2 regions of the Lentibacillus salinarum genome follow, and region 1 is predicted to be linked to the other one. Evidence: riboswitches for the same ligand, from Rfam matches in the RefSeq annotation. Region 1 holds a riboswitch; the other holds the start of a gene.
What was found. Region 1 has a riboswitch for thiamine pyrophosphate ahead of thiW (energy coupling factor transporter S component ThiW). Riboswitches for the same ligand answer to the same signal wherever they lie in the genome.
Positions count from the first base shown of each region.

Region 2: linked by a shared signal. The riboswitch ahead of ACFQ4A_RS04275 (YkoF family thiamine/hydroxymethylpyrimidine-binding protein) and the one ahead of thiW (energy coupling factor transporter S component ThiW) in region 1 are both predicted to bind thiamine pyrophosphate.

Region 1 is NZ_JBHTNH010000060.1:47,560-53,335, forward strand. Features, by position in the region: gene thiM (hydroxyethylthiazole kinase) at 1-709, opposite strand, end outside; gene thiD (bifunctional hydroxymethylpyrimidine kinase/phosphomethylpyrimidine kinase) at 710-1,513, opposite strand; gene thiW (energy coupling factor transporter S component ThiW) at 1,526-2,017, opposite strand; TPP riboswitch at 2,113-2,229, opposite strand; gene ACFQ4A_RS18470 (DUF4064 domain-containing protein) at 2,464-2,889, shown strand; gene ACFQ4A_RS18475 (YhdT family protein) at 3,086-3,355, shown strand; gene panF (sodium/pantothenate symporter) at 3,352-4,797, shown strand; gene ACFQ4A_RS18485 (nucleotidyltransferase family protein) at 4,983-5,273, shown strand; gene ACFQ4A_RS18490 (HepT-like ribonuclease domain-containing protein) at 5,308-5,457, shown strand; gene ACFQ4A_RS18495 (HepT-like ribonuclease domain-containing protein) at 5,462-5,581, shown strand.
Region 2 is NZ_JBHTNH010000003.1:210,442-216,217, reverse strand. Features, by position in the region: gene ACFQ4A_RS04295 (amino acid ABC transporter permease) at 1-183, opposite strand, end outside; gene ACFQ4A_RS04290 (transporter substrate-binding domain-containing protein) at 205-1,068, opposite strand; gene ACFQ4A_RS04285 (acyl-CoA dehydrogenase family protein) at 1,202-2,356, opposite strand; gene ACFQ4A_RS04280 (flavin reductase family protein) at 2,619-3,116, shown strand; TPP riboswitch at 3,596-3,703, shown strand; gene ACFQ4A_RS04275 (YkoF family thiamine/hydroxymethylpyrimidine-binding protein) at 3,795-4,388, shown strand; gene ACFQ4A_RS04270 (ECF transporter S component) at 4,403-5,008, shown strand; gene ACFQ4A_RS04265 (ABC transporter ATP-binding protein) at 4,995-5,776, shown strand, end outside.

The DNA.
Region 1 (5,776 bases):
TTCCTGGGCCATTGACATCTGATCGTTTGGCTGCATGTTCTGCGGCCAATCCGTAAAATTCAGCAGCAGTCAGTGCTTGTTGCCCGATGGCTTCGTTTGTTGTCAGGCACGCCGTTAACACAGAACCGAGCAGACAGCCGGCCCCGGTGATTTTGCTTAAAAATGAATGGCCAGAGTCATTATGCAGCGTCGCACCATCCATACAAATGACGTCTGTTTTCCCGGTGACAATGGCGGTAGTCTGATACATTTCAGCCACCTTGGAAGCAATTTTATCGGCATTCCCGTCACCAATGGATTCGACACCTTTTGTTTCCCATGGGATTTCAACGAGGTGTGCGAGTTCACCAGCGTTCCCTTTAATCACGGTCGGCTGCACCTCATCCAGGATGTTTTTCACCGCTGTTGTCCGGAAAGGGGTTGCAGCAACACCGACTGGATCAAGCACGACCGGAATTCCTTTTTCATTGGCCGCTTTGCCTGCCTGAATCATCGACGGCAACTCTTGAGCAGTCAGCGTACCGATATTAAGTAGGAGACCATCGGCATTGGACGCCATGTCCGCCGCTTCTTCTTCAGCTTTTGCCATAACCGGGGCAGCGCCAAACGATAACAACCCGTTCGCTGAAAAATTCATGACCACTTGATTGGTGAGATGGTGGATAAGTGGTGTTGTTTCGCGAACCTTTTGAATGATGTTGTCGTTCATTTATGTCACCCTTTCCGTCCGGTGTACCCAATGGTTTGTCGGACCGCTTCCATGTCCAATTGAAAAGGCGCCCCTGATGGCTGCGGTTACAAAGTCTTTGGCCTGTTGAACAGCGTCAGATAATTTATAGCCTTGACTTAGATAAGCTGTGATGGCTGCTGAATAGGTACAGCCGGTGCCATGCGTGTTTTTTGTATCAATCCGCTCGGCTGAAAAGGTATGCATTTTTTCGCCCGCATATAAAAAGTCGACAGCCTTTCCTTGCATATGACCGCCTTTCACTAAGGCAGCCCCTGCACCGAATTCATGGACAATCCGTTTGGCAGCCCGCTGCATGTCTTCGGATGTTTCAATGGTTTCGCCAATAATCACTTCTGCTTCCGGGACATTCGGTGTGACCAATGTCGTCAATGGAAGCAAGCTTTCGCGCAGGTAATCGCGGGAGTCCTCTGAAATCAGCGTATCACCACTTGTGGTCACCATCACCGGATCCATAATATAAGGGATAGCTAATCCGGAGATTTTGTTGGAAATGGCATTCATGATATCGACATTCGCGAGCATACCAGTTTTGAATGCCTGAAACGGAATATCGGAAAGGACTGAATCCAATTGCTGTTTGATCATGGGAACCGTTATATGCTGTACATCTTGGACGCCCGTTGTATTTTGGGCGACAACGGATGTGATGATCGACATGCCATACGTTTTTAATTCCTGAAAAGTCTTTAGATCTGCCTGGATGCCAGCACCGCCACTTGGGTCGGTACCGGCAATTGTCAAGGCTGCGGGTATATGGTGCATGGTAAAGCCTCCTTATACGCGATTTTCCAATATGTTTGCCTGGTTCACTTTGGACACGATGAACCAGCCGATTAAAGCACCTGAAACACTGCTGACGAGAAACGATGGGATAAAGAAAAATGCCCCGGCCGAGCTGCCCAGTAGTATTCGTGCAAATGGCACAGCGAACAGTGACCCCATGATGCCGGTCCCGATTGCTTCACCAAGCGCGGCCATCCCTTTTCTGTTTGTTATCTGATAAAACCAGCCGGCGAGAAAAGCACCGACCATGCCGCCGGGAAAAGCAAGTAGCGTGCCCAGACCGAGCATATTTCGGAGCAGACCGATCATAAATGCGATAACAACGGCCGGTCCGGGTCCCAGTGTCACAGCTGCCATGACGTTGACGGCATGCTGCACCGGGTAAGCCTTGGCGACGCCCGCCGGGAACCATAAGAGCTGTGCTCCCAGCGTTCCAATAGCGACAAAAACAGCCATTGTTGTCAGTAAGCGTGTTCGTTTCAATTCGATTCGAGTCCCTCCTCTCATTAGGGGTGGGAGGAAATCATAAAAAAAGCCAGATCCATAGACTGGACCTGGCTTGAAATAGCTGAAATCGGTATGTCGTCAGACTACTTCCCTACGCTGGTCTTAACCAGATCAGGTCCGTAAGAGTCGGAAAGCTTAGAACGCCTTTCCTCTCAGCCCACGATTGCTGGGCACCCCTAGTAGTTCGCAAACTATTCTTTTATACATGTTAAGTGTAACAGAAGGGGAAGCGTTTGTCATGAGATTATTAAAATTTCACATCAAGTCTGGTAGAATGGAAGAATGCCGGGAGTCAGCTTGCTGTCATTGAACATGACATATATCGGTAAGACCGATCTGATTTATGGTACAATTGATAAAACAGTGGGCGTTGAATAAATGATTTTCCACGTCGCATAAGATGAAACGGAGGAGGTATTTATATGAGCAGAACAGGTGAAATCGTCTTAACCATCATTGGTGCCATTGTTTATTTTCTTTTTACAATTTTCGGCGGATTCATGGTATGGCTGTTTGGTAATGAGACTGTTTTAGATGAAACAACAGAAGAAATACAGCAGCCTGAAATTGCAGCCGGTGATATGGAAGCGGCCCTTGGAATGATGCAAGGGAGCGGCTGGTTTATTATCGCTCTTTCTGTGATTGCTCTGATTTTGGGTATTCTATCAATTTTATTCGTAAAAGGTAACAATAAACCAAAAGCGGCTGGCATTATTTTGATTGTGACGGCTGCAGTGTCTACTTTGATTACCTTTGGAACATTGATATTTGGTGGCATCTTTTATTTAATCGCCGGCATCATGTGCTTGGCACGAAAAGCCCCGCCACAAGCTAGTCCAACCGAATAAATGGTGAAAAAAGAGTGATTTCCCAGTGGTCACTCTTTTTTCGTGTGTCATTTAAGTTCTACTCTTGGATCAATTTTTTAAATATTTACAACCTGATGTACTATGTTATATTAATAGAGAAAAGTCGTAACTTGGCGTTTTTTGCTGTGAGGGATTTGAACTGTAAAAGGGGGCTCATTTAATGAAAGGGCAGAATATGTCGGATAGTGACCCACGTTACAAAATAGCTAACCGTGAGGCATTAATAGGGATTGGACTGGCAATTTTCAACTTTATCTGGTGGTTTGCCTTCGCATATGGTCTTGGCGGTAAGGACCCATCCGACTATACATATGTTTTCGGGCTGCCAGCGTGGTTTTTTTATAGCTGTGTGCTGGGGTTTGTTGTCATGGCTGTTCTGGTGACAATTGTCGTCAAAAAATGGTTTGTGGATGTTTCGTTTGATGAAGAGGGGAATGAAACATGAATTGGGAGGCATTAGTTCCGTTAATTGGCGTATTGTTAATTATATTTGGGGTTGGTGTGTGGGCCGGTAAATACATACGATCATCCAATACATTCATTCAGGATTATTTTCTCGGCGGCAGAAGTCTTGGCGGATTCGTTCTGGCGATGACGATGACGGCAACTTATGGCAGTGCCAGCAGTTTTATTGGCGGTCCCGGTACGGCTTATACCGAGGGGCTTGGCTGGGTGCTTCTGGCGATGACACAAGTATCGACCGGTTACTTCGTCCTGATGGTACTGGGGAAAAAATTTGCGATTGTCACACGGAAATATAAAGCACTGACAATGGTGGACTTTTTGAAAGAACGGTATCGCTCCAAATGGGTTGTCCTGTTTTCGGCATTCAGCATTATTATCTTTTTATTTTCCGCCATGGCAGCTCAGTGGATTGGTGGGGCCCGTCTGATTGAATCATTGGTCGGCATTCCATATACAACGGCATTATTCATTTTCGCGCTGTTCGTACTGATCTATGTGATCATCGGCGGTTTCCGGGCGGTAGCGCTGACGGATGCCATCCAAGGGACGATTATGTTTGTCGGGACCCTCATATTGCTGATCGCAACCATTATCGCAGGGGGTGGGCTTTCCAATCTCATGTCGGATCTTTCCGCAGAAAACCCGAATTTGATTACGCCATATGGTGCTGAGGGCACCCTTACACCGGCCTTTGTGTCATCGTTCTGGATACTGGTTGGCGTAGGGGTTGTGGCCTTGCCGCAGATCACCGTCAGGGCGATGTCCTATAAGGACTCCCGCTCTATGCATCGTGCCATCATTATCGGTACAATCGTTGTCGGTGTCATCATGCTGAATATGCATTTGATTGGTGTGCTGGCCAGACCGATATTACCTGGTATTGAAGTGGGCGATAAAGTCATGCCGCTTATTGCACTGGAAGTTTTGCCGAACTGGCTGGCAGGCCTTGTGCTGGCGGCTCCGATGGCAGCGATTATGTCAACTGTTGATTCGTTGTTACTGTTAGTGAGCTCATCAATTGTTAAAGATGTTTATCTGAATTACGTCGAACCGAAAGCATCACATAATCGGGTGAAGGGCCTCAGTTTCGGGGTTACAGCGGTCCTAGGAATTATCATTTTTCTGATGGCCCTCAACCCACCTGATTTGATTATCTGGCTGAACTTATTCGCATTTGGTGGTCTACAGGCGGCGTTTATGTGGCCGATTGTAATGGGACTTTATTGGCAAAAAGGCAATAAATACGGTGCGCTTGCTTCAATGATTACCGGCGTCGGTCTATATATTCTGTCGGATACATTCTTCCCGCAACCATTCGGATTGCATTCGGTCGTGCTGCCGGTCGTTGTCGCATTTTTTGCTTATGTGTTCGTAAGCCTGGGGACACAGGAAAAATCAGTTGGTGAGGAAGCGGGTTTATAGCAAATTTTTACAACTGTTTACTTGAGCGGAGCGCTGTAGATTGGGGCAAAATTGCTATAGTTCAGCTACGGGCATCGACAGAATGAGACTTTAGCAAATGGTATTGTATTGCAGTGTGTTCATATGGAAAAATTCATTAGAATAAAACCGTCAACGATTGTATAATAAGTATAGAGGTGTTAGATGTGTCGATCTATACAACGCTAAAAGATAATCGGGAGAAAATATTAATAAGTGCTAGGGAGCATGGTATTCAAAACTTAAAATTGTTTGGATCAGCCGCCAGAATGGAAGATCAAGAAGATAGTGACGTTGACTTCCTTGTAACCTTTGAAGACGACAGAAGCCTGTTTGATTTAATTAGATTTAAAAATGATGTGGAAGACATCCTTCATAGAGATGTGGATGTTGTGACGGAAAATGCTGTTCACCACAGTATAAGAGTTAAGATATTGAGTGAGGCAAGACCGCTATGAAAAATGATCGTATATATTTAATTTAACCCATATTTTGGAATGCATCCAAAGTATTGAATCCTATTTGCCAAATGGAAAGGAAGATTATTTTAGTTCAAAGATGACACAGGATGCCGTTATAAGGAAATTGGAAGTTATTGGGGAGTCAACAAAAAGGATTTCAAAAGAAATGAAATTGGAATAGTGATATGCCCTGGAGAGAGATGGCGGGGCTGAGAAATGTGCTCATTCATGAATACTTAGGCGTAGATAATGAAATCGTTTGGAATGTTGTAGAAAATGAGCTCCCAAAATTAAGAAAAATATAACAGACTTACTAAATAAATTCTGAACTGTGACTTGGTCGCAGTTCATTTATTTGCGAGCAGTGAATCAGAGGTTATTTGAAATACTGGCGTCAAGTTTTCAATCCAAAAACGAAAATATATCATCTATTAAAAAGGTGACATCAGGGAAGATGGTCGAATAAAAGGATTGATTTTCTTGGCCATAAATGTTTTCCA
Region 2 (5,776 bases), on a different contig from region 1:
TGTATAACCATGAGCGGTTTTTTGGACAATTTTGTTTTTCCCAAGTTTCATGATAGCTAAGATTAATCCGAGCAGGCTTCCGAACAGAACGGAAAGGCCTGCTACGAAAAATGTCACTTTTAAAAAAGGCAGAAGGGTTGGAATGGATTCCCATATATAGGTTACATCAAAATATTTCTCCATTTTTGCACCTCTGTTTGTTGATTATCTGTCCACCGAATCCAAAACTTTAAATAAGTCTCTGCCATAAAATTCTTCACTAAGTTCACTTAATTTATTTTCTTCCTTAAGCTGCTTAATTGCTTCGTCATAGGCAGCTGCAAGTTCTTCCTCATTCAAATTAAATAATGGCCATGTTTTAATCACATCGAATTCATTATAGACAACGTCGTTTACTAAGTTATGATATGGACCATCTTCTGCTGCAACTTGCTTTTCAAACGTTCCCTCTATCGACACACCGCCATCGACACGGCCTTCATTTACCCATTGAACAACGTCAACGGAAAATTGATCGCCAGACTTTAGTTTGACCGGGTTGTCTGGATTTTCCTGATTATATTCATCAATTACTGTGTATTGTGCATTATTTGCTGCTATGGGCGCTAGCGTCATCCCTTCTGAGGCAAAGTCTTCTAACGTTTTGATATGCGCATTTTCTTTCGTTAACACAAGACCGATACTGCTCAAACCAAGAAATTCTTCAGGATAGAGGAAGTTCTCCGTTCTTTCCTCTGTCCAGAACGCATTTTTAACGCCTGCCTGAAACTTCCCTTGTTGAACACCGATTAGCAAGTCTTCATTTGTTGTTCCAACGTATTCAAATTCATATTCCGGCAGTAATTCATCTACCAATTTCATCACTTCAACATCATATCCGGTTGGATTTCCATTATCGTCTACGTAAGTAATCGGCTTTGATCCTTGGTCAAATGCAATTTTTACTGTTCTGACATCTGAGTCACTTTCGCCTTCTGAACCAGAGGCAGTATCTGACCCACATCCCGCTAAGAGGGTAACGAAAGCTACGCCTGTTACGATTCCTTTAAGAAATTTCCCTTTTTTCATGTCTCTTCCCCCTTGAAATTGAATCATATAGCATATTATCCCTATAATTTTAGTTTGAATAATTGTCAAATAAGGGGACAGGTTCCCTCTGTCCCAAATCTTATGGTAATTTGCAGGGATAAGTATTCTGTCCCTACTGATGATCACTTATCGATTTACCGGCAAGGTTAATAATTGTCATGTCATCCATTGGTGGGTTGTGCAATCCTGCCCGAACATCACGGTAGTAGAGTTGCAGTTTGTTTTTCTTGGACAAGCTGCGTGCACCAACAATTCTCATGGCCAAATCAACTGCTTCAACCGCTTTATTTACGACGGATAATTTAACGGCTCCAAGCTCAGGACCCATTGTGCTCCGAATGGTTTCATCGCTTTCGTCCCATTTCTTAGCAACGGAATAAAGAAAATGTTTTGCTTCTAATATGCCTAGTTCGATTTCACCGATTTTTTGTTTCACATTTGGCAATTCAGAAATCGTTCCTTTAATGCTATTCGGTGAATAAGTTGTTGCAAAATCGATTGCAGCCTGTTGGGCGGCTTGAGCAATTCCTAAATAGCAAGCAGGTATGTGTAAAAGCCAGCCAGCCGGTTTCTGTTTACCTGATGACGGCATTTCAACAAGATCATCTTTTTCAACATGGACATTTTCTAATACGAGGTCATGGCTGCCAGTTCCACGCATCGCAATGGAATCCCACGTTTCTTCTATCCTGACGCCTTCGCTATCACGTTTAACCAGGAAATTCCCTACATCATCGGTGCCATCTATGGAAGCACTTACCACAAAGTAACTAAGAATAGGGGCGAGTGTGGTAAATGTTTTTCTGCCATTAATCACCCAACCCGTACTATCTTCTTTTACAAAGGTTTCCGGTTTGCCCCCGCGGGTAGGACTCCCTGTAGCCGGTTCTGATGCAGCATTGTTGAGTAATGCACCAGTTTCTTTTACGTCATGTGCGACAGATGCGTATTTATCTTTCTTCCAAATGTCATTTTCGCCAAGATGTTTCATGATTCCCATATGCCATCCAATAGAAAGCGCGGTCGATCCATCTGCCTTCCCAATTATTTCTTGGTAGCGCAGCATTTCGTGGAGAGAGGCTCCCAATCCTCCGTGTTCTTTCGGTAAGGTCACTGCCGGATAACCGATGGCTTTTAAATCCTCAAAGTTTTCAAAAGGGAAAGTTCCATTTTCATCATGTTTTATGGCACGTTCTGTAAAAGGTTCGACTGTTTTAGAGAATAAATTAATTCGTTCGTCTATAGTGCTTTGTCCCAATAAATTCATGTGTACACCTCCGCTTGATGATCATCATTTTTAATAAAACATATAAAAATTATGTGAATTATAAGGATTATTATTTCATGGTTTATCAAAAATTTCAATAGTTCATTTTATTTTTATACCAAGTTGACAAATCAGAATAATATGTTTTAGCATATATTACTATATATCTATCGTAGTTTGTAAAATGATTTAAATACATTCGAAAAATATGTGGACTTAAATCAAGTGGTGTTACTGTTGAAAAAATGGAGGGATAAAATAAATGGATATTGACCAATTCAGAAATGCGATGGGGAAGTTTGCAACAGGTGTTACGGTTATTTTGACTGAGGTGGATGGGGACGACGTTCATGGCATGACGGCCAATGCGTTTATGTCTGTATCGCTTAGTCCAAAGTTAGTGACGATTTCAATTGGAGAAAAAGTCCATATGCTTAGTAAATTGAAGAGAAGTGGTGCGTTCACCGTGAATATACTAGCGTCCAATCAAGAGGAATTATCAAGAATTTTTTCCGGGAACCTGAAATGTGAAACGGAAATTGAGTTTGATTGGCTTGATGGTAAGCCAGTTTTACCTGGCGTATTAGCACAGATCTCTTGTGAAGTCGTAACGGAACATGTGGAAGGGGATCATACATTGTTTTTTGGGAAGGTGAACGACATTAACGTTGAAGAAAAAGATCCTCTTATTTTCTATGGAGGACGCTATTGTTCATTGGCTGAAAAGGAGGCAGTGGGACAGGCGCGTCGTCTCAAATAAGAAACGCTGTGTCATAAAAGTGCGTTTCTTTTTCCAAGTACATGGGGACATCGTCAAGATTATAAGTTTTTCTTCAATAAAGAGTGAGGATATTTGTAAATAAAAGATGGAATATAAAGCGAATAATGGATAGGCAAACCAGCTGCTTGATACATGAGCAAAACCCGGAACATACCTCAAGCTTTACCGTGTTTTGAACGAGCTGCACAAAAGAATCCTCACGGGAAGCTTGACAGGTGATTGATCGTTAAATGTGCGGATTTCATCTTAAGCTCGGGATATCTTTCTTTCACAAATTGAATCACCTGTTCAATTCAAAAATAGGGTGCCAGGCATAGACACAACTTGATAGTTGGTTTGCATATCCGCGCATCATTAAACAGGTAGCAGAGCCTGTGGTCTTATAGGCGTAATAACTAACCCCTTTACAAAATTCACAAAACTATTTATCATGAAGATACATGGAAAACTGCATAACCGACAAGCACTAGGGGAGCTGCCGGAATTGGTGGCTGAGAGGATTCTTCGTCTGACCCTTTGAACCCGAACTGGATAATACCAGCGTGGGGAAGTGCAGTTCACTGTATAATAAATAAACGTGATTATGTATATACGTGTAAACTGCATTCCCTCGGGAGTGCAGTTTTTTTGTAGTAACAATCAAGAAGGAGGAGAAACATGCAAAACAACAGCTGCGGAACAAGTAGAATTGCGGGGTGCCAGTTTACGCTGCTCCCAATGAGTGACAAGTTCGTTGACATTATTATGGGAGCGCTGGATGAGGTGGATACGTCAAACATCTGGAAAAAAACGGATGATGTGAGCACCTGTGTGCGTGGAAAGATGGAGCATGTTTTCGATGTGACGCAAGCGCTTTTCCTGCATGCGGCAAATACGGGGGAGCATGTGGCGATGAGCGGCACGTTTTCCATCGGCTGCCCGGGGGATACGGAGGCAGATGCCTATATGGATGGGGCTGAGACACCGCTGAATGAAGCGACATCCAAACAGATTTCTCAGCAAGCGGGCTGCAAATTTTCTCTATATCCAATGGGTAGAGAGGATTATATGGATACTATCTATGAACAGATTGACCTTTCCAAACACCGCAATGTGGAGGTGAGCGCTTCCCATTATGCAACAAGATTGGATGGAGATGTGAAGGCCATCTTTGAGGCGCTACATCAGTCCTTTGACAGTGTGCAGGAGAAGGTTTCCCATGTAACCATGACGTTTACCATTTCAGCAAACAGCCCGTCCAATAAGACATAAGGGGGAGCGATTTTATGACGAAGCAATGGAAACTAAAAGAAATTGTCCTGATGTCCATTTTAGGAGTCGTCTTCGGGATTATTTATCTCCTATTTTTCCTAGTTGGGGAAGGGATTCGTAATATCCTTGCACCATTCGGCCTTGCACCATTTGGCTACGAGATCATCTATGGTGTCTGGTTTATTGTCTCAATCATGGCGGCTTACATCCTGCGAAAACCCGGGGTCGCCTTCACTGCTGAAGTGATTGCAGGGGTGATCGAGATCCTACTCGGTTCAGCGGCAGGCCCCGGTCTGCTTCTTTCTGCCGCCATCCAGGGGGCAGGGGCAGAGTTTGTCTTCGCGCTTACCAGGTGGAACGATTATCGTCTGCGTGTTCTTGTTCTTGCCGGTATATCTGCCGCCGTGTTCAGTTTTGCCTGGCATCTCTACTCGGCTGGCATGATTGCACTCGCGCCATGGCTGATCGGCTCGACACTGATCGTACGCATCATCAGCAGTGCGTTGATTACAGGGGTTCTTGGTAAATGGCTCAGTGATCAGCTTGCCAAAACCGGGGTGCTCCGCGGATATGCTTTAGGGAAAGCATTGCAAAGGAAGCGGCAATATGAAAGTGCTTGAGGGACGGCAGCAGCCGATACTTGAGGTGCGTGACTTTTCCTTTTCCTATGGGGAAATCGATGAACAGCCATTGTTCGATGGGCTCCGTTTCACGTTGAACCGGAATGACGTAACCCTCTTGATGGGCGCAAGCGGTGCCGGGAAAAGCAGTCTCGCCCTCTGTCTAAATGGGTTGTATCCGGAAGCCATCGAGGGAACGGCTTCCGGGGATATCCTTTTCTATGGAAAAAATATTTCGGAATTTGAGAGGGGAGAGCTGACACAGGAAATCGGCATTGTCTTTCAGGACCCGGAAAGCCAGTTCTGCATGATGACGGTGGAGGATGAGCTGGCATTCACCCTGGAAAACAGGAAGATTCCCGCTCCTGCGATCCGCGGGAGAATCAAAGCTGTACTGAAAGCAGTCGGAATGGAAGGTTTTGAAAACAATAAAATCCATGAACTGTCGGGCGGACAGAAGCAAAAGGTTGCCCTCGCTGCCGTCCTCCTGCTTGAGCCGGAAATGCTGATCCTTGATGAACCGACGGCAAACCTCGATCCGGTATCAAGTCTGGAATTCATCAAATTGGTGGGGAAAATCCAGAAAGAGCGGCAACTATCTGTTCTGATCATCGAACATCAAGCTGATGACTGGCTTGATCTTATCAGCCGGGTACTAGTAATCGGCCGGGATGGACAACTGCTGGCAGATGATAGGCCGGAGCGGTTGTTCACAGAGAAAAAACAGATTTTGGAACAAGAAGGGATTTTTTTGCCAGATGCGTATTC